Linked DNA regions of Thiorhodovibrio frisius. The protein of the gene in region 1 interacts with the protein of each later gene in a pairwise test. Links are inferred from orthologs where the notes say so. Each region holds a gene or a part of one and is shown in the gene's direction. Other genes may lie near its edges.

Evidence for each region.
Region 2: the proteins of Thiofri_RS07200 (region 1) and Thiofri_RS07685 interact in binary tests that used the Escherichia coli proteins (3 or more experiments, as listed by UniProt). The link is inferred for Thiorhodovibrio frisius from one-to-one orthologs.

Annotation. Positions count from the first base shown.
Region 1 is NZ_CP121471.1:1,541,425-1,551,390, reverse strand. What follows is about bases 4,824-7,822. They hold Thiofri_RS07200 (ATP-binding cassette domain-containing protein), read left to right. Parts: upstream 4,824-5,349; coding sequence 5,350-7,296; downstream 7,297-7,822. Other genes in these bases: Thiofri_RS07195 (DUF2939 domain-containing protein), read left to right, coding at 7,293-7,822; Thiofri_RS07205 (YifB family Mg chelatase-like AAA ATPase), read left to right, coding at 4,824-5,353. In the rest of the region: Thiofri_RS07230 (cation:proton antiporter), read left to right, coding at 1-388; Thiofri_RS07225 (ammonium transporter), read right to left, coding at 483-1,706; Thiofri_RS07220 (P-II family nitrogen regulator), read right to left, coding at 1,805-2,143; Thiofri_RS07215 (TorF family putative porin), read right to left, coding at 2,237-3,130; ubiquinone biosynthesis accessory factor UbiK, read left to right, coding at 3,458-3,715; more of Thiofri_RS07205, read left to right, coding at 3,770-4,823; more of Thiofri_RS07195, read left to right, coding at 7,823-7,844; Thiofri_RS07190 (glycogen/starch/alpha-glucan phosphorylase), read left to right, coding at 7,961-9,966. UniProt on the Escherichia coli protein: Genetic data indicate it may be involved in ribosome assembly or function.
Region 2 is NZ_CP121471.1:1,647,802-1,658,199, reverse strand. The notes cover bases 4,479-7,909. They hold Thiofri_RS07685 (2-oxoglutarate dehydrogenase E1 component), read left to right. Parts: upstream 4,479-4,817; coding sequence 4,818-7,709; downstream 7,710-7,909. Other genes in these bases: odhB (2-oxoglutarate dehydrogenase complex dihydrolipoyllysine-residue succinyltransferase), read left to right, coding at 7,706-7,909; Thiofri_RS07690 (hypothetical protein), read right to left, coding at 4,479-4,590. Also shown: bifunctional UDP-N-acetylglucosamine diphosphorylase/glucosamine-1-phosphate N-acetyltransferase GlmU, read left to right, coding at 1-1,284; glmS (glutamine--fructose-6-phosphate transaminase (isomerizing)), read left to right, coding at 1,384-3,216; Thiofri_RS07695 (flagellar brake protein), read left to right, coding at 3,443-4,171; more of Thiofri_RS07690, read right to left, coding at 4,288-4,478; more of odhB, read left to right, coding at 7,910-9,061; Thiofri_RS07675 (hypothetical protein), read left to right, coding at 9,207-10,319; Thiofri_RS07670 (hypothetical protein), read left to right, coding at 10,354-10,398. UniProt on the Escherichia coli protein: E1 component of the 2-oxoglutarate dehydrogenase (OGDH) complex which catalyzes the decarboxylation of 2-oxoglutarate, the first step in the conversion of 2-oxoglutarate to succinyl-CoA and CO(2).

The DNA of each region.
Region 1 (9,966 bases):
GCTGATCGGACTCGAGGTACTGGCACTAACGATTAAAGAGAGTTTTCTCCTCGCTGGCGCGCTACTCATTCCGCTGGTGCTGCTCGCCCGGGCGCTAAGCATCGGCGTGCCGCTGGGACTTTATCGCGGTTTTCGCAATGTCTCACCCGGTACCGTGGCGGTGCTGACCTGGGGCGGAATTCGCGGCGGTATCTCGGTCGCCCTGGCATTGTCCCTGCCACCCGGCGCCACCCGCGACTTGATCCTGACCGTCACCTATATGATTGTGGTGTTCTCGATCATGGTCCAGGGGCTGACGCTGGCACCCGTGATTCGCGCATTCAATCAAAGCGCGAACCGCGAGTTCGGGGCCGCCGAACCGGAGGACAGGGCACCTGAACCTGAGTGACACACTGACGGTTGCACCAGCGCGGTGCATAGCCAAAAAAAAACGGGGCCCGCAGGCCCCGTTGCAAGGATGATGAGATGCTATCGCATCATCACTAACCTGCCTTGACAAACTCCGGATAGGCTTCCAGGCCACATTCGCCAATATCGACGCCCTCGTACTCTTCCTCCTCGCTGACACGCAGGCCCATGGCCAGCTTGATCAGGAACCACGTCAGAAGAGATGCGGCAAAGACCCATGCCAGAATGGTGAAGAGACCAATGAACTGAGCAACAAAGGATGCGTCGCCATTAGTCAGCGGCACAGCGATCAGACCCCACATGCCGACAACACCATGCACTGAGATGGCACCGACCGGGTCATCGATGCGCAGCTTATCCATGGTGACGATGGCGAAGACCACAATCACGCCGCCGAGGCCGCCGATCAGGGTTGCCGCGATCGGGCTCGGGGTCAGTGGCTCGGCGGTAATAGCGACCAAACCGGCCAAAGCGCCGTTCAGTGCCATGGTGAGATCGGCCTTGCCGAACATGATACGAGCGGTGATCAACGCCAGAACCAGACCACCAGCTGCGGCCATGTTGGTGTTGACGAAGACGGCAGCCACCGCGTTGGCCTCGCCGATGTCGGAAATCTTGAGTTCCGAACCACCGTTAAAGCCGAACCAGCCCAGCCACAGAATAAAGGTACCCAGGGTTGCCAGCGGCAGATTGGAGCCAGGAATGGCGTTGATGCTGCCGTCCTTGCCGTACTTGCCTTTACGCGCGCCGAGCAGAATCACACCGGCCAGAGCCGCAGAGGCACCGCACAGATGGACGATACCCGATCCGGCAAAGTCGTTAAAGCCGATGCCGTCGAGCCAGCCACCGCCCCACTTCCAGTAACCCTGCATTGGATAGATAAAGCCGGTCATGATGACGGCGAAGGCCAAGAAAGCCCAAAGCTTCATACGCTCGGCCACGGCACCGGAGACAATCGACATGGCGGTGGCGACAAAGACCACCTGAAAAAAGAAGTCGGAAAGACCCGAGTAGTAGGACGGGTCAGGGGCTTCTTCTGGGTTGGCTGCCTTCGCGGCAATAGCCTCGGTGATCGCTTTGAGCGTATTGTCGTCCGTCGCGTTCATGAACATGAACGACCAGTTGATGCTTGGGATAACGCCGTTACCACCCGCCGGATACATGATGCCGTAACCAATCAACATGTACATGATGCAGCTGATGGCAAAGAGCGCGACGTTCTTGGTAAGAATTTCAGCGGTATTCTTGGCGCGGACCAGCCCCGCCTCGAGCATCGCAAAACCGGCGGCCATCCACATGACAAGAGCACCGGAGACGAGAAAGTAAAAGGTATCCAGCGCGTAGGCGAGCTGTATCGTTGGTTCTTCCACTATGAGGTTCCTCCTGCAAAAGTCGCTTAAAGCGCGTCGGGACCGGTCTCGCCGGTACGGATGCGGATGACCTGACCGACGTCGAAGACGAAAATCTTGCCGTCGCCGATCTTGCCGGTACGGGCTGCATTGGTGACAGCTTCAATCACCTGCTCAACCAGACCATCGTCGACAGCAATTTCCACCTTAATTTTGGGCAGAAAGTCGACGACATACTCGGCACCGCGATACAGTTCGGTGTGGCCTTTCTGCCGCCCGAAACCCTTAACCTCGATGACAGTGATGCCAGACACGCCGATATCGGCCAGCGCCTCCCGCACATCATCGAGCTTGAATGGTTTAATCACTGCTGTGATCAGCTTCATTGCATAAGCTCCCTAAGTGTATTAAGTGCGGGTAACCGCCATTGACGGTCCCCGCGCAATTAGCCTGTCGGAACGTCAGGATACTCGGACGACTTAGAACGTTTTGTTCCAACCGACCCAGACTTGGGCATCTTCGTCATAGTAGTCGCCATCGGCATCCACTTGTTCATAAGTGAAGCTAAAGGTCCCAAAGTCGCCCGCCTCTTTGCTGACGGTCGCCCCCCAATGCCAGTAATCGTAGGAGGCTTTTTTTGCGACACCATTACTGTCGGCGTAGAAATAGCGGTCATTATCAAAGTCATAGTAACCGCCGAAAACGCCGAAACTAAAATCCCGGGGAAGCGGGACATCCAAGGCGGCGCTGTAGTAAAGGTCGCCCTCCGCGAACATGCCGCCATCGTTCACCTTGCCGTTCCATGCGGTATATTGAATGCCGCCAGACACGGCAGCAGGACCGAAATCATAGCCACCAGAGATACCGATTTCCCAAAAGTCGACGTTACCCGAGCTGTCAGGATAGGCGTAGTAGATGGTATTGAGGCCCAAGCTGGCGTTTTCATCAGGCAGGCTAAAGTCGTAACCCGCATACAAGTCGAGTTCATAGGTCGGCAAACCCGAATTATTGCCGGATGTCGTGCCCACAACCGTTGGGCGCCCCGTGGTTGGATCGAGTCGCACAACCCCGGTCACTGTTTGGGTTCCATCGTCCCAATCGATGTTCGACGCCCAAGTACCAGCATAGAAGCCGCTCTCGTGAGCCACATCCAGCCCACCCTGCACTGCCGCGCCGTCCCCCGTCTGGGTAACGCCGCGCCACATGTAATTAGAAACGGCGCCAATGTTTGCGCTGAAATCCCAAGGCCCCGCCCCTTGTGCCAGCGCGACGTTGGTGCCGGCCAGCGAGAGAGCGACTGCCGCCGCCAGACCGGCGAGTCGCGGCGACGACCGATGAATGCGTGCGGTTTCTTTCATGGCGATTTTTTTCATACGTCTCATCCTAATCAGTTGTCAGTGAAAACCGGTTAATTCGTCCGCCACCTCAGTGCAGCAAAAAGCAGTGCAGCAAAAAGCTGCGGCGGCTGGAACTGACAATTCTGCAAGCAGAACGCATGCCAGCCCTGAATGTTACGAAAACACAACGATCACTCACGACTGTTGCAAAAATACATCAATAAATGCACCAAAATAGTGCTAAAAATCCGTGATCGCACCCAAAAGATGCGCTGTATCGGTGCGCGAATCCCCGAGGACGCGACACCCAAACAGGCTCTATAATGGCTGATATTTCTTTCAGCAAGAACAGGTAGCCGCGCCATGTTGGACCCAAAACAGCTCGATGAACTCGCCCGCCGTCTCAGTGCCGCAATGCCAAAAGGCATGCAAGTGTTGCAAGAAGACCTACAGCGCAGCATGCGCGCAACGCTCGAGGCTGGACTGAACCGGCTCGACTTGGTCACCCGCGAGGAATTCGACATTCAGGCCGCTGTGCTGGCGCGCTCCCGCGCTAAGCTGGAAGCACTGGAGGCACGCATTGCCGAGCTTGAGCAATCGGCACGCGCCGGCAAGGTCTGAGCCATCCGAGCCCGATGGCCAGCACACCGCCCCTAACCAGCAAGCGAGCGGCGCGTGGGCCTCAGCATTCTCCATAGCCGTGCCCCCTATGGCATTCAGGCGCTTGAGGTGATTGTCGAGGTGCAGACCGCTGGCGGCCTGCCCGGCCTGTCCATCGTTGGATTACCCGAAATGGCCGTGCGCGAGAGCAAGGACCGGGTGCGCGGCGCGCTGCGCAGCGGCAGTTTTCAATTTCCGGACGGGCGCGTGACCATCAATCTCGCACCGGCGGATTTACCCAAGGATGGTGGCCGCTTCGATCTGCCCATCGCGCTTGGCATTCTTGGTGCTTCCGGGCAATTGCAGCCCGAGGCCATCGCCGAGCATGAGTTTCTGGGCGAACTGGCCCTTTCCGGCGCCCTGCGGCCAGTTTCGGGCGTGCTGCCCTCGGCACTGGCAGCGCGCGCTGCCGGACGCGCGCTGGTGCTACCGGTCGAAAACGCCGATGAGGCCAGCCTGGTGCGCGATCTGCGCATCCTGCCCGCGCGCCACCTGCTCGATGTCTGTCAGCATCTGAATCAGATCGAGCCGCTGGCGCCTCACCAAACCCAACCCGCCGCCGAAGCCGACAGCGCACCACTGTCCGACCTGGCCGAGGTTCGCGGCCAGCCCCAGGCTAAGCGGGCACTGGAAATCGCCGCCGCCGGTGCTCATAGCCTGCTGTTCGTCGGCCCGCCCGGCACCGGCAAATCCATGCTCGCGAGCCGCCTGCCCGGCATTCTGCCGCCGCTAACCGAAGAAGAAGCCCTGGAGGCAGCGGCCGTGCGCTCTGTGGTGGGGCGAGAACAGCTGGATCGCAGCCGCTGGCGCGAACGGCCCTTTCGCGCACCCCATCACACCGCCTCCGGACCAGCCCTGGTCGGGGGTGGCAGTCATCCACGACCAGGTGAGATTTCGCTTGCACATCATGGAGTGCTCTTCCTTGATGAGCTGCCAGAATTCGATCGCCGGGTGCTGGAGGTACTGCGCGAGCCGCTCGAATCCGGGCGCATTCACATTTCGCGTGCCGCGCGTCAGGCCGAATTCCCAGCGCGTTTTCAGCTCTTGGCCGCGATGAATCCCTGCCCCTGCGGTTACCTTGGTGACCCGAGCGGGCGCTGTCATTGCACTGCCGAGCAAGTCGCGCGCTATCGTGCCCGTATTTCCGGCCCCCTGCTTGATCGCATCGATATGCAGTTAGAAGTCCCCAGGCTCAGCCCCACCGAGTTGGCCGGCCCGCGGCCCCCTACTGAATCCAGCGCGGCGGTGCGCGAGCGGGTGTGCGCTGCACGCGCCCGCGCCGAGACGCGCGGCGGCGGCCCCAACAGCCAGCTACAACCCGCTGGCATCGAACAACATTGTCAGCTCGATGACACCAGCCGCGCCCTGATCAGCACCGCCATGCAGCGCCTGGGGCTCTCGGCGCGCGCCTATCATCGAATCTTGAAGCTCGCGCGCACCATCGCCGATCTCGACGACAGTCCGGCCATCACTCCAGCGCATCTGAGCGAAGCCATCGGCTACCGCCGCCTTGATCGCGGGGACGCGGCTGACCAAACAGCGGGCCAAAGATCAAACAGGCAATCAAGCCCGAAAACCAACAGGGCGTCACGGGCATGATCGAACTGCGCGCGCTCAGTCTCAGACGCGGTCCCAGAGTGCTGTTTGAGCAGGCCGATCTGCGCATTCACCCAGGCCAACGCCTTGGCGTGGTAGGACCCAACGGCTGCGGCAAATCCAGCCTCTTTGCATTGTTGCGCGGCGAGCTGACACCTGATCATGGCGAGTTCAGTCTGCCCCCTAACTGGCAACTGGCGGCGGTCGCACAGCAAACCCCGGCGGGCCAGCAAAGCGCCCTGGACTTTGTGCTCGACGGCGATGCACCCTGGCGCCGCCTGCAACGCGAGATGGATGCAGCGGCCCACGAGGCCGACCAGGGCCTGCACCTGGCCGGACTGCACGATGCCTTCGAGGCCATTGACGGCTACCGCGCCGAAAGCCGGGCTGCACGACTACTGCAGGGGCTCGGATTCGCGCCAGGTAGCGAGCAACGCCCGATCGACAGCTTCTCCGGCGGCTGGCGCATGCGCCTGGCCCTGGCACAGGCACTGATGTGCCGCTCCGATCTGCTACTGCTGGACGAACCCACCAATCATCTCGACCTCGACGCCGTGATCTGGCTCGAGAGCTGGCTTAAAGATTACCCCGGCACCCTGCTGCTGATTTCGCATGATCGGGATTTTCTCGACGCCATTGCCACCCAGGTCTGCTACTTCGAGCAAGGCCGCCTGGGTCTGGTCAACGGCGGCTATTCCGCCTACGAGCGCCAGCGCGGCGAGCGACTGGCGCAGCAGCAGGCGGCACACGCAAAACAGCAACGCGAAATCGCCCATGCGCGCAGCTTTGTCGACCGCTTTCGCGCCAAGGCGACCAAAGCGCGCCAGGCCCAGAGCCGGCTCAAGGCGCTTGAGCGCATGGAGTTGATCGCCCCGGCGCATATCGACTCACCCTTCTCCTTTGCTTTTTTTGAACCGGCACGCGCGGCCAATCCGCTGCTAAGGCTCGAGAGCGCCAGTGTGAGCTACGGCGAAACCCCTGTGTTGCAGGAGCTTGATCTCAGCCTCGCGCCCGGTGGCCGCATCGGCCTGCTTGGCCCCAATGGCGCCGGCAAATCCACCCTGATCAAACTACTCGCTGGACAGCTGGCGCCGGTGAGCGGCGAGCGGCTTGCATCCGAGGGGCTGAAAATCGGCTATTTCGCCCAGCATCAGCTCGATCAGCTCAACCTTGAAGATTCAGCGCTTGGGCATCTGCGCCGCCTCGACCCGGAGCGTCCGGAACAGGGGCTGCGCGACTATCTCGGCGGCTTTGGCTTTGGTGGCGAACGGGTGACCGACCCCATTGCTCCCTTCTCAGGCGGTGAGAAGGCACGCCTGGCCCTGGCCCTGCTGGTCTATCAGCGTCCCAATCTGCTGCTGCTCGACGAGCCGACCAATCATCTCGACATCGACATGCGCCTGGCCATCAGCCGCGCGCTCCAGGCCTTTGCCGGCGCTCTGGTGTTGGTCTCACATGATCGCCACCTGCTGCGCCTGAGTTGCGACGAACTCTGGCTGGTCGATCAGGGTCAGGTGACAAGTTTCGACGGCGACCTCGATGACTATCCGGCCTGGCTAGCCGCGCGCAACCAGACGCCCGGCGCGGCCCGATCCAATAGCACGTCTGCTGCCGAAAACACGCTGAACCTCCAGGTTGGCGCCAACGCTAGCGAACGCGATGCGCGCAAGGATCAACGCCGACGCGAGGCCGAGGCCCGCGCCCGCACCCTGCCACTGCGCCGGCGCCTGAACGAGCTTGAGCAACGCCTGGACCACCTCAGCACACGCCAGTACGAGCTGGAAACTGCGCTTGGCGACAGTGCGCTTTACCAGGAAGACGCCAAAGCTCGGCTGTTGTCGCTGATCGCCGAAAAGCAGCAGGTGGATGCCGATCTTGCCAGCGTCGAACACAGCTGGCTCCAGGCGGGCGAAGCCCTGGAACAGGCCGAGGCCACCGCCGCATGACGCACCTACCGCCCCAGTATCGCTGGCAGTGGTGGATGCGCGAATGGCACGAGCTGCGCGACCGGCGCCTGCGCCTGCCAAAATGGGCCTGGCATGCCCTTGTCAGCCTGACCTTGGCCGGGCTGCTACTTTTCGCCTCCCCCTACTGGACTCTGTGGCGCATGAGCCGCGCGGCCAGTTCCGCCACGCCGGAGGCGCTGCGCCCCTTTGTTGACCTGGGAGCGGTGCGCGATCAAATTCGCCGCCGCCTCAACAAAGACCTCAAAAGCGACATTGGCGAGGTGTCGGATCACTTCATCGAGTGGATCGAGCAAGGTCTCCAGCAACAGGGAACCGCAGCCATTGATCACCTGGTCAAGCTCGAATGGATTGCTGGACTGCTGCGCGATGAGAGCAGCCAGACTCCGCTGTTAGAACGTGTTATCTATGCCTTTTATGACCCTCCCCATGGCTTCCTGATCAAGCTCGAGCAGCCCGACGGCGAGCCCGTCACCCTGCTACTGCGCCCAGCGCCGCTGCGCTGGCGCATCACAGCCGTCTCTTATTGATGGTACAAAGGCAAAGCAAGCCGCGCGATCCGCCACCAACAACCCCGAGCGCTTTTGTTACACTGCCGCTAGCGCTCGAGAGTCCTTATTCCCTGTCTTTTTATTAAGGTTATTCCATGTCCCCGTTCAAAGATCTCTGCGAGAGTTCCCCTAACGACAGCCTGTTCGACCTGCCGCCCCTGGCGATGGACGGACCCGGTTTGGCGCGGGATTTTCAACACTATTACGCGCACAATTTCGGCCGTGATCGCGATTGTCGCTCCAGCTACTACCCCTACAAGGCACTGGCCATTGCCCTACGCGACCGGCTGATGGAGCGCTGGAAAAGCACCCGCGCCGCGCAGGATGCCGCCAATTGCAAGCGCACCCATTATCTGTCACTCGAGTTCCTGATGGGCCGCACCACGAGCAACGCCCTGATGAACCTGGGTCTCACTGAAGGGGCCGCAAAAAACCTGCACGACATGGGCCTGATGCTGGAGGAAATTGAAGCCGCCGAAATGGATGCCGGGCTGGGCAACGGTGGTCTGGGTCGACTCGCTGCCTGCTTTCTCGATAGCTGCGCCACCCTGCAACTGCCAGTCAAAGGCTATGGGCTGCGCTACGAATACGGCATGTTCCGCCAGCTGATCGAAAACGGCCATCAGGTCGAGGAACCCGATCATTGGTTGCGCGATGGCGTGCCCTGGGAGCTGGAACGTCCGGAATACACCCAGCGCATTAAGTTTGGTGGTCGCACCGAAGAATACCTTGACGATCACGGGCGTCTACACAAACGCTGGGTCGATACAAACAACGTACTGGCTGTGCCTTACGACATTCCCATTCCCGGCTACCTCAACGACACCGTCAATACGCTGCGACTCTGGTCGGCCGCCGCCACCGATGAGTTTGACCTGGGCGAATTCAACGCCGGCAGCTATCCGGAATCGGTCGCGGCCAAGAACGACGCCGAGCACATCACCATGGTGCTCTACCCCAACGATTCCAACGAGTGCGGCAAGGAACTGCGCCTGCGCCAGCAGTATTTCCTCGCCAGCGCCAGCATCAAGGACGTGATGCGCGACTGGATTCGCCTGCACGGCAAGGACTTTACCCACTTTGCCGAGAAAAACTGCTTCCAGCTCAACGACACCCATCCAGCCATCTCTGTCCCCGAGCTCATGCGCCAGCTGATGGACGAGCATCACATGGAGTGGGCAGAGGCCTGGGCCATTACCAGCCAGACCATGGCCTACACCAACCACACCCTGCTGCCCGAGGCGCTGGAGCGCTGGCCGGTGCGGCTGTTTGCACAACTGGTACCGCGGCTGCTGGAAGTTATCTACGAAATCAACGCGCGCTTTCTGTCCGAGGTCGCCGGGCGCTGGCCGGGCGACATGGATCGCCAGCGGCGCATGTCGCTGATCGAAGAGAGCGATGATCCCCAGGTGCGCATGGCCTTTCTGGCCATTGTCGGCAGCTTCTCGGTCAATGGCGTGGCGGCGCTGCATTCGGAGTTGCTGATTCACGGCCTGTTCCGCGATTTTTACGAACTCTGGCCGGACAAGTTCAACAACAAGACAAATGGTGTCACCCCACGCCGCTGGCTGGCCATGTGCAATCCAGGCCTGCGCGAGCTACTGAACGACACCATCGGCGAGGACTGGGTCAACGACCTGTCCCTGCTCGGGCGCATGGCGCCCTCGGCCGAGGATGCCGCCATGCGCGAGCGCTGGGACAAGATCAAACAGGCAAACAAGAAGCGAGTGGCCACCATGGTGACGGCCGCCTGCAATGTCGACTTCCCAACCGACTTCCTGTTTGACGTGCAGGTCAAGCGCATCCATGAGTACAAACGCCAGCTGCTCAACGTCCTGCATCTGATCTATCTTTATGCGCGCATCAAGCGTGGCGAGGACATTGGCACTCCGCGCTGCGCTTTGATCGGCGGCAAGGCAGCGCCTGGCTATGAGATGGCCAAGCGCATTATCAAGCTCATCAACAACGTCGCCTCGGTGGTGAATGCCGACCCCAAGGTCAATCAGCAACTGCGCATTGCTTTCATTCCGGACTATCGCGTCTCTGTGATGGAAGTGCTGGCACCTGGCACCGACTTGTCCGAGCAAATCTCGACTGCGGG
Region 2 (10,398 bases), 110 kb from region 1 along the record:
GCGGGGCGGCCTTTATTGCAACATGTGCTGGATGCCGCCGAAGCCCTTGGGGCCGCGCGCATCTGCTGCGTTTATGGCCATGGCGGCGACCTGGTCCCCAAAACCCTGAAGGATGCCAACTGCACCTGGGTCGAGCAGAGCGAGCGGCTCGGCACCGGCCATGCCGTCTTGCAAGCCATGCCCAGCATGGCGGGCATGGATCGCATTCTGGTGCTCTACGGCGATGTGCCGCTCATTGAACCCGAAACCCTCAACCGCCTGGTGGCTGACAGCAATGGCAAGGCGCTTGGGCTGATCAGCATGCATCTCGATGATCCCAGCGGCTACGGGCGCATTGTGCGCGACAAACGCGGCCATGTGCTGCGCATCGTCGAGCACAAGGACGCCAGCGAGGCCGAACTGGGCATTCAGGAGATCAACACCGGCATCATCGTGGCCGACGCCCGTCGCCTTGGTGAATGGCTGACGCAGATCGGCAACAACAACGTCCAGGGCGAATACTATCTGACCGACGTCATTGGTCTCGCCACAGCGCAGGGTATTGAGGTGGTGACTACCCACCCGGAGGCCCCGCAAGAAGTCGCCGGTGTCAACGACCGGCTGCAACTTGCCGAACTCGAACGCTACCACCAGCGTCGCCTGGCCGAAACCCTGATGCTCCAGGGCACCACGGTGCTCGACCCGGCACGACTGGATATTCGCGGCACCCTGATCTGCGAGCGCGACGTCACCCTGGATGTGAACCTGATCGTCGAAGGACGGGTGCGCCTGGGGGCCAATGTGCGCGTCGGGCCAAATTGCCTGCTCAAAGACTGCGAGATCGGCGCCGGCAGCGAGGTGTTCGCGAACAGCATCGTCGAATGCGCCCACGTCGGCGCTGGCGCGCGCATCGGCCCCTTCGCGCGCCTGCGACCCGAGGCCGACATCGGCGACCACTGCCACATCGGCAATTTTGTCGAAGTCAAGAAATCCCGCATCGGTGAGGGCACCAAGGTCAATCACCTGAGCTACATCGGCAATGCCGAACTGGGCAGCCGGGTGAACATTGGTGCAGGCACCATCACCTGCAATTACGATGGCGCCAATAAGCATCTGACCAAAATCGGCGATGGCGCTTTCATCGGCTCCAACACCGCCCTGGTCGCCCCGGTCGAAGTGGGCGCAGACGCCACCATCGGCGCCGGCTCGGTGATCGCGCGCGAGGCCCCCGCCGGCCAGCTCAGCCTGACCCGCGCGCCACAGACGACCGTCAAGGGCTGGGAGCGACCACGCAAGAAAAAATAGGGCTCACCTCCCAGCCCGGAGTTGAAAAGGCGGCTGTTTCACGGCACAGCCACTCCCGCCCGCAAATCCGTCGTTTTTTTCTGACATCAGGTGACATCCATGTGTGGAATCGTCGGCGCCATTGCCCAGCGACCCGTCGCTGAGATCCTGCTTGAAGGCCTGCGGCGGCTCGAGTACCGCGGCTATGACTCCGCCGGCATCGCAGTGCTCTCAGAGCAGGACGAACTCAAACGACTACGCTGTCTTGGCAAGGTCTCGGCACTGGCGGATGCCTTGGCGCAGACCTCCCTGCCCGGCACCCTGGGCATTGCCCACACCCGCTGGGCGACCCATGGCGAGCCATCCCAACGCAACGCCCATCCGCATATCTGCCGCGAGCGCTGCGCCCTGGTGCACAACGGCATCATCGAGAACCACGAAAGTCTGCGCCAGCAACAGCAAAGCGCCGGGCATCGTTTCACCTCGCAAACAGATACCGAGGTGGTGGTTCACGCCATTCATGACGCCCTCGAGCGCGGCCTCGACCTGACCGAGGCGGTACGCGACTGCATCAAGCAACTCGATGGTGCCTATGCGCTCGGCGTGATTGACCGCCAGCACCCGGAGCAGTTGGTCGCCGCCCGCCTCGGCAGTCCGCTGGTGATCGGTGTCGGTTTCCATGAGCACTTCATCGCCTCGGATGTGCCGGCCCTGCTGCCGGTAACCAATCGCTTTATATTTCTCGAAGACGGCGACCTGGCCGAGCTGACCCGCACCTCGGTGCGCATCTGGGATGCGACCGGGCAGGAGGTCGAGCGGCCGGTGCGCACCTCAAGCATGTCGGTCGACGCCACCGAGCGCGGGCCTTACCGGCACTTCATGCAAAAGGAGATTTTCGAGCAGCCACACGCCATTGCCGAAACCCTCGAAGGCCGCCTTGGCGCCGACCATGTGATCCCCGCCGCCTTTGGCACCGAAGCAGAAACCCTGTTCGCGCAGGTGCGCTCAGTCACCATTATTGCCTGTGGTACCAGCTTTCATGCCGGATTGGTCGCCAAGCACTGGATTGAATCCCTCGCCGGCATTCACTGCCAGGTGGAAGTCGCCAGCGAATATCGCTACCGCCAGCACGTGGTACCGGAGCAATCCCTCTTTGTCAGCATCTCCCAGTCTGGCGAGACCGCCGACACCTTGGCCGCGCTGCAAATGGCCAAGCACAGTGGCTATCTCGCCACACTCGCCATCTGCAATGTGGCCGAAAGCTCCCTGGTGCGCGAATCCGAACTACAGCTACTCACTCGCGCCGGGCCTGAAATCGGCGTAGCCTCGACCAAAGCCTTCACCACCCAACTGGTTGCCCTGCTGCTGCTGGCGCTCGCGCTTGGGCATCAGCGCCGTCTGAGCCCGGAGCGCGAAGCCCATGCCGTCGAAGTGCTGCGCAACCTGCCGACTCAGATCACACGCGCGCTCAGCATCGACGAGTCCGTCGCTGATCTGGCCCAGCACTTCGTCGAAAAGCGGCACACGCTGTTTCTCGGGCGCGGCGAACAACACGCCATCGCGATGGAAGGCGCGCTCAAGCTTAAGGAAATTTCTTACATTCACGCCGAGGCCTACCCAGCCGGTGAACTCAAGCACGGTCCGCTGGCGCTGATTGATGAGGATATGCCAGTAGTCGCGGTCGCGCCCAACAATGCCCTACTCGAGAAGCTCAAATCCAATCTTGAAGAAGTCCGCGCACGTGGCGGGCAGTTGTTCGTCTTTGCCGATGACAGTGTCGCCTGGCAGCAGGCCGAGGGTGTGCATCTGCTAAGACTGCCGGAAACCGATGATCTGATCGACCCGCTGGTGTTCACCATCCCCATGCAACTGCTGGCCTACCATGTCGCCGTCCTCAAAGGGACGGATGTCGACCAACCGCGCAATCTAGCCAAATCCGTTACCGTCGAATAGTCCGTCTAACCCCAACGCCTGCCGCTGCCCACCCGAAGAAAAAACCCTGGTCAATTGAACTCTTTGTAGTCAGTCAAATAAGACACCGACATCTCCGCTATCTTGAAGCCTTTGATCGAGCAGTGTAGCCTTTCAGCCTGAGCCATTGGAGGCCATCCGACGTCGGCTTTGGAGCGACACCGGTCGCTTCAGGCAAGCGCAATCTTTACCACTGCCCGATTCCCTTATGGACAGCGATCACATCAACTGCATCGACAAACCTGAGATCATCGCCAAGATTCTCACCAAGCATTTCAAGGCGCGTGGAACTCTTTGCGTGTCGACCATTGGCGGCGATTGCAAGGCCAACTCCAAAGTGGTGGATAACGACCCCTTTGCGGAGTACTTACTGCTCGATGCCTTACCGAGCGACGTCGGCGAGACCATCGAACATGCAGACAAGGTCGAACTCCGCGGCTCGATCGAATCTCTCTACAGCTGGTTCCACCACACCGGCAAGCTCGAAGTGATCGTTGAGGATGGCGAGCGCTACTACGAGATCCCCTACCCCGAAAAACTCTTTCAGTTACAGCGGCGCAACTCCTTTCGCACGCACCTGCCCACGCGGCTCACGGCAACCATGACCGGCGAGCTGGAAAACCCAGCCGCCGAGCAAGCACACCCATTTCGTGCCATGCTTCAGAACCTGTCGGCCACTGGCGCCGGTATGTCGGTCAGCGGCAAAACTGCTTCTTTGATCAGCGAGGGGACCAAGCTTTATCAGAGCCGCATTCGAGTTCCAAACATTCTTGATGTCACCGTCGATGCCGACGTCCGCAACTGCCGCCCGGGCAATACCGAAGACGAGTTGGTTCTGGGTCTGGAGTTTCTATGTCTGTCAAGTAAAGACGCCCAGAAAATCACCCGTGCCGTCATGGAGATCCAGCGGCAAGTACTGGCCGATCTGGACGACTAAGGTCGACACTCTGTTGCACGATGCCTTTGCCTCGCCAAATTTTTCTGGCTCATTTTTTTCTGGCCCATTTTTTTTTGGCCCATTTTTTTTTGGCCCGGTATTTTCTGGCCGCTCGGCTAGCCTCCCTTGCCGGGCGCCGAACCGCTCTTGCGCGCTTTGATCATCTGCTGACCGACAGCCTGATGAAGCAACTTAAAGGTGCGCCTCTGAGCTTCCTGATTGGTGGTTTTGGGCTCTCCGATCAGCCCAAGCCTGGCCTGAAAGTACGCCAAATCAGACTGCAGTTGAATCATCAGCAGGCGGCGCTGAATAATTTCTTCGCGCGTATCCGGGCGCTCGGCAATGTTTGGTGCCAGCGCGGCTTTGACTGCGGGTGTTTCGCTCATTTTTTGCTCGGCTGCTCCGGTCTGGTCGCTCATTATACCAATCGCAAACGAATGGTTTTCGGTTTTGGGTCGGGTGACGGCCACGGGGTCTCGGCGGCCCTTGATCGGATCAGGGATGCCGCCGGGAAGCCTACGGGGAGGTCTTCACGGCGTCCCCCCTGGCCGTCACCCGGCCCAGAACGCGCCGAAATCTCAAAGGGTTTCGATATACCATCCCCGAACCCGACACTTTTCTCCCGTCTGCCAAAAACGATCAACTCATGAGCGCGCTCCTTGAGCTTTTTCACGACTCTTCCGCCTTCAATGGTGGCAATGCGGCCTTCATCGAACAGCTCTACGAGCGCTACCTGCGCGACCCCGCCAGCATTGAGGCAGACTGGCGCGCGCGTTTCGATGCGCTGCCCCGGCGCGCAGCCGATGACATTGGCCACCAGCTAACACGCGTTCGCCTGACAGCACTGCAACAGGGATATGACAACCCAGTCTGGTCACCGCATGGGGCTACTCAAGCCGCCCCCGCCCGCGATGGCACATCCGAGTTTAGCGCCACCAAGCAGGCTGCCGTACTTCGATTGATCAATGCCTACCGCAGCCGCGGCCATCAACTGGCCAACCTCGACCCGCTTCGTCTACGCCCACTGCCCGAAGTGGCCGACCTGGAGCCCAGCCAGCACGGTCTGCTCGACGGCGATCTCGACCGGACCTTTCATAGCGGCTCCCTCTATGGTCCCGAACGCATGCCACTGCGCGAGATCATCGACCGCCTCAAACGCAGCTACTGCGGCAGCCTTGGCTGCGAGTACATGCACATCACCACCACACCCGAAAAGCGCTGGCTGCAGAAGCGTATCGAAAGCTACCAGGCACGCCCGGAACTCACCAACAAGGCCCGCCGCTGGCTGCTGCAACTGCTCACCGCCGCTGAGGGCATTGAGCAACACCTGCACCGGCGCTATGTCGGACAAAAGCGCTTCTCGCTGGAAGGTGGCGAGGCCCTGATCCCGCTGCTCGATGAACTCATCCAGCGCGCCGGACGCGACGGGATACGTGAAATCATCATTGGCATGGCCCATCGCGGTCGGCTCAATGTGCTGACCAATATTTTGGGCAAGCCGCCGCAGGATATTTTTGCTGAATTCGAGGGCAAGGTCGCCCTCAAAGCCGGTCAGCGCGCCGGGGACGTCAAGTACCATCTGGGCTTTGCCACCGATGTCGACACCCCCAGCGGGCCGGTGCATCTGGTGCTGGGATTCAATCCATCGCATCTGGAGATCATCAACCCGGTGATCCAGGGCTCGGTGCGCGCGCGCCAGCGCCGCCGCAACGATCGGGACGGAAGCCAGGTACTGCCGGTGCTGATTCATGGCGACTCGGCCTTTGCCGGTCAGGGCGTGGTGATGGAGACCCTGCAACTGTCGCAGACGCGCAGCCATGGCACGGGCGGCACAATGCATATCATTATCAACAACCAGATTGGCTTCACCACCAGCAATCCGCTCGACACCCGCTCAACCCTGTACTGCACCGATGTGGCAAAGATGGTCCAGGGGCCGGTATTTCATGTCAACGGCGATGATCCAGAAGCGGTGATTTTTGCCACCCGCATGGCGCTCGATTTTCGCAATCGATTCAAGCGCGATGTCTTCGTCGATCTGGTCTGCTACCGGCGTCTCGGCCACAACGAGGCCGACGAGCCGGCCGTCACCCAACCGCTGATGTATCGCAAGATTCGCCAGCATCCGAGCGCGCGCACCCTCTATGCACAGCGCCTGATCGACACCGGCGGGCTGACGGCTGATGCCGCCGAGGCCATGATGGCCGACTACCGCCACGCCATTGAGCACGGTCTGGTCGTCACTCGACCAGTACTGTGTGACATCACAACAAGCCAGCGCACCAACTGGCGTCGTTTCACCGACCAGTGGACCACAACCTGCGACACCGGTATGGCGCTCGCCAGTCTAAGGGATGTTGGCGAACGCCTGCTGCCCCTGCCCGATGGGTTCGAGCTGCATCCGCGGGTGGCCAAGATCTGGGCCGAACGGCGCCAGATGGCCGCCGGCGAACAGCTCATCAATTGGGGTTTTGCCGAGAACCTGGCCTATGCCAGCCTGCTTGATGCGGGCATGCCGGTGCGCCTCTCGGGCCAAGATACCGGGCGCGGCACCTTCTTCCACCGCCATGCAAAAATCCACTGCCAAGCAAGCGGCGATGACTACAGCCCTTTGCAGCACCTCAGCCCTGACCAAGGCGCTTTTGTTGCCATTGACTCTATCCTGTCAGAGGAGGCCGTGCTGGGCTTTGAATACGGCTTTGCTACGGCTGAGCCCGACGGGCTGACGCTGTGGGAGGCCCAGTTCGGCGACTTCGCCAACGGCGCCCAAGTGGTGGTCGATCAATTCATCGCCTCCGCCGGCACCAAATGGGGCCTGCAGTGCGGCCTGGTCATGCTGCTGCCGCACGGACTCGAAGGCCAGGGCGCTGAGCATTCGTCCGCCCGGCTGGAGCGCTATCTGCAACTTTGCGCCGAGCACAATATTCAAGTGTGCGTACCCACCACCCCGGCGCAGATTTTTCATCTGCTGCGCCGTCAGATGCTGCGACCCTATCGCCGCCCGCTGATCGTGATGACGCCCAAGAGTCTGCTCCGGCACCGACTGGCGGTCTCGGCACTTGAGGATCTCGCTGAGGGAGGCTTCCAGCCACTGATTTCGGAATGTGACCCGCTGCCAGCAGACAAGATCGAACGAGTGATATTCTGTAGCGGCAAGGTCTATTTCGATCTGCTCGAGGAGCGCCACACCCGGGCACTCGAGAATGTCGCCATTGTGCGCATCGAGCAGCTCTACCCCTTCCCGAAAGAGGACTTCGCGGCGACCCTGGCCGATTACGCTCATGTCGGAGAGTTTATCTGGTGTCAGGAAGAAGCCCAGAACCAAGGCGCATGGGATATGATTAAACACCGTTTTCAACCCCTGATCCGCGCCGGAAAACAGGTCTATTATGTCGGCAGGCCCGCATCTGCGGCGCCCGCCGTTGGCCATCGATCCATTCATCTCGAGCAGCAACAACGGTTGATCGACGAGGCACTGACCGGTCGCATCAACCCCAGCATGAACCACCACATTGACCGAGTCGCTCAAGTCGCATGACAACCGAGGTGCATGTCCCCGTCCTTCCCGAATCGGTCGCCGATGCCACCATACTCGAGTGGCACAAGGCTCCCGGCGACCCAGTGCGCGCCAACGAGAATCTGGTTGACCTCGAAACCGACAAAGTTGTCCTGGAGGTGCCAGCACCTTGCGATGGCATTTTGCGCGAAACCCTGGTCAAGGCCGGAGAAACCGTCACTGCCAGCACCCTGCTCGCGCGCATTGACGAGACCCAGCTAACCGATCAACCACCTGATCAAACAGCCGACCAACCAGACAATCAGCCGGCCGATCATCCAATCGAGCACCCAGCAGGACCCGCTCGAAACCCATCCACTGACATCGCAGCGTCTGACACCAAGCCTCATGCAGCCGACGAGGACGCCCCCGCGCCAGACCCGCTAGGGCTCATGGCGCCAGCCGCCCGGCGCCTGATCAAAGAACTCGGTCTCGACCCCACGCAAATCTCCGGCAGTGGCCGCGATGGACGCGTTCACAAGGCCGACGTACTTGCCTGGCTCGACCGCCACGAGGCGACCGATCCCCAAGCCGACGCTGACCAGGCCGCTTTTGGTGGCGACGCCAGCACCTCATCGCCAAGTGCCCAGCCCCGTCAGAGCCCGCTTCCCCAGCAGGCGATGTCCGCCGAGACGCGGCCGCAACAGCGCGTACCCATGACCCGCCTGCGCGCGCGCATCGCCGAGCGCCTGCTTGAGGCGCAGCGGCAAACTGCCGCGCTCACCACCTTTAACGAGGTCGACATGAGCGCGGTCATGGCGCTGCGCCATCGCTACCGCGAGGAGTTCGAACAGCAGCACGGCACGCGCCTCGGCATCATGGCATTCTTCGTCAAGGCGGCGGTCGCCGCACTGCGGCAGTTTCCGCTTGTGAATGCCACCATCGACGGCAGCGACATTCTCTATCAGGGCTTTTATGACATCGGCATCGCCGTCAGCACCGAGCGCGGCTTGGTGGTACCCATCCTGCGCGATTGCGACCGCCTGAGTCTGGCCGAGATTGAAAGCGGCATTGCAAGCTTTGGCGGCAAGGCCCGTGATGGCAGCCTGAGCTTCGACGAATTGACCGGCGGCACCTTCTCCATCACCAACGGCGGCGTATTTGGGTCCATGCTGTCAACGCCCATTATCAACCCACCGCAAAGCGCTATTCTGGGCATGCACAAGATCGAAGACCGCCCGGTTGCCATCGACGGACAAGTTGTCATTCGCCCAATGATGTATCTCGCGTTATCCTACGATCATCGGCTGATTGATGGACGCGAGGCGGTGCGCTTTCTGGTGGCCATCAAAAACACCATTGAAGACCCGGCCAGACTCTTGCTAAATCTTTAACCCTGAAACAACAGCTTCAAGTTCCCGGATTGCCGGAATCATAGGCCCGAGTTCAAATGCCGCCATCTCGCCCTGATCAGCAAGCGACTGCCCTTAATCCCGCGCGCTCCGTGCGTGCCTTTGCGCTAGAGGAAACTTGCCGCCAATGAAGGTCATGATCCGTGTCGACCGCGTCGCCGCGATCCTTGCCGGCTGCGACTGCTATGGCGATCTGATTGCCGAGGTGGACCCGCGCGAGCTGAACCTTGATGAGCGCAACGCCTTGGCACTCGCGCCCGAGCAACAAGGCGTCACCGATCTGACCGCACCCTTTCCGAGCCCCGGCAGCTACCCCACACCGCCCGAAACCGCCACGCCCGATATCCGCGCCTGGTTGCGCTGGCGCATTAAATGCGCGCGCATTCACGAGCAGGCCCTGATCAATCAACAGGCCGAATGGAAAGCCCAGGCCGACGCCTATATCCTTTACTGGTCGCAGCATCCCCCAGAACGCTTCATTCGCAAAGACTGGCCGGCCATCTACTTTAGCGCTGCCCTGCCCGCCGCAGACGCGCACAGCCCGCCCCTGCCCGAGCGCGACGCCGCCGAGGAGCTTGAACGCATCGAGCAGGCATTGGCCGATAAGCTCGATCAGGCGCGCGAGCTTGCCGAGCAACGCAACCGCGACATGGAAAAGCACAAGGCCCAGTCCGCCGCCCGGCGGCAGGCATCCCAGCAGCGCCGCGCCAAGCAGCTCTCCGCCTGGGTCGAAAACCACATGGACGACAACGCCAAGGCCAGATTCAAGCTCAATCTGCTGCCGGAAGATGAAATTCTCGACGCCATCCGCGCAACCGCCTATCAGCCACTTGATGGCTTTGAGCGATACCGGAAAATCCGCTTCGACGACATCACCCATGGCGATCAGTGCATCGACGGCCAGAGCCTCGATTGCGACACCGATGAGTCAAACCATCTGAGCGCGGAGCAATTTGAACGTTTCCGTGCAATCGATGCGGCTGCACCCGAGGGCGCCAAGCTCAAGGCGCTGATTCATAGCTGCGCCTGCGAGACCTGCAACGCCGGGACCATTCGCCGCAGCGTACAGGTGGTCATTCCTGTCGGCGAGCTACTGTTCAGCCGCGAGTACGCACTTGATATTGGCAGCCAGGTGCCCCCCGAGCCGCCGCGCACCGAGCATCAAGACAACCAGCAGCAGAGCCCCGTGTCTGCGGCAACGCCAGTTCCAGCCGACCACAGCGGACCCGTGCCCGACTGAGACGCGCAAGCACATCCCGCTCAGGCTATCTCTTATGGCCCATCTCTACCTTGCCGTCACCGCGCACGGCTATGGGCAT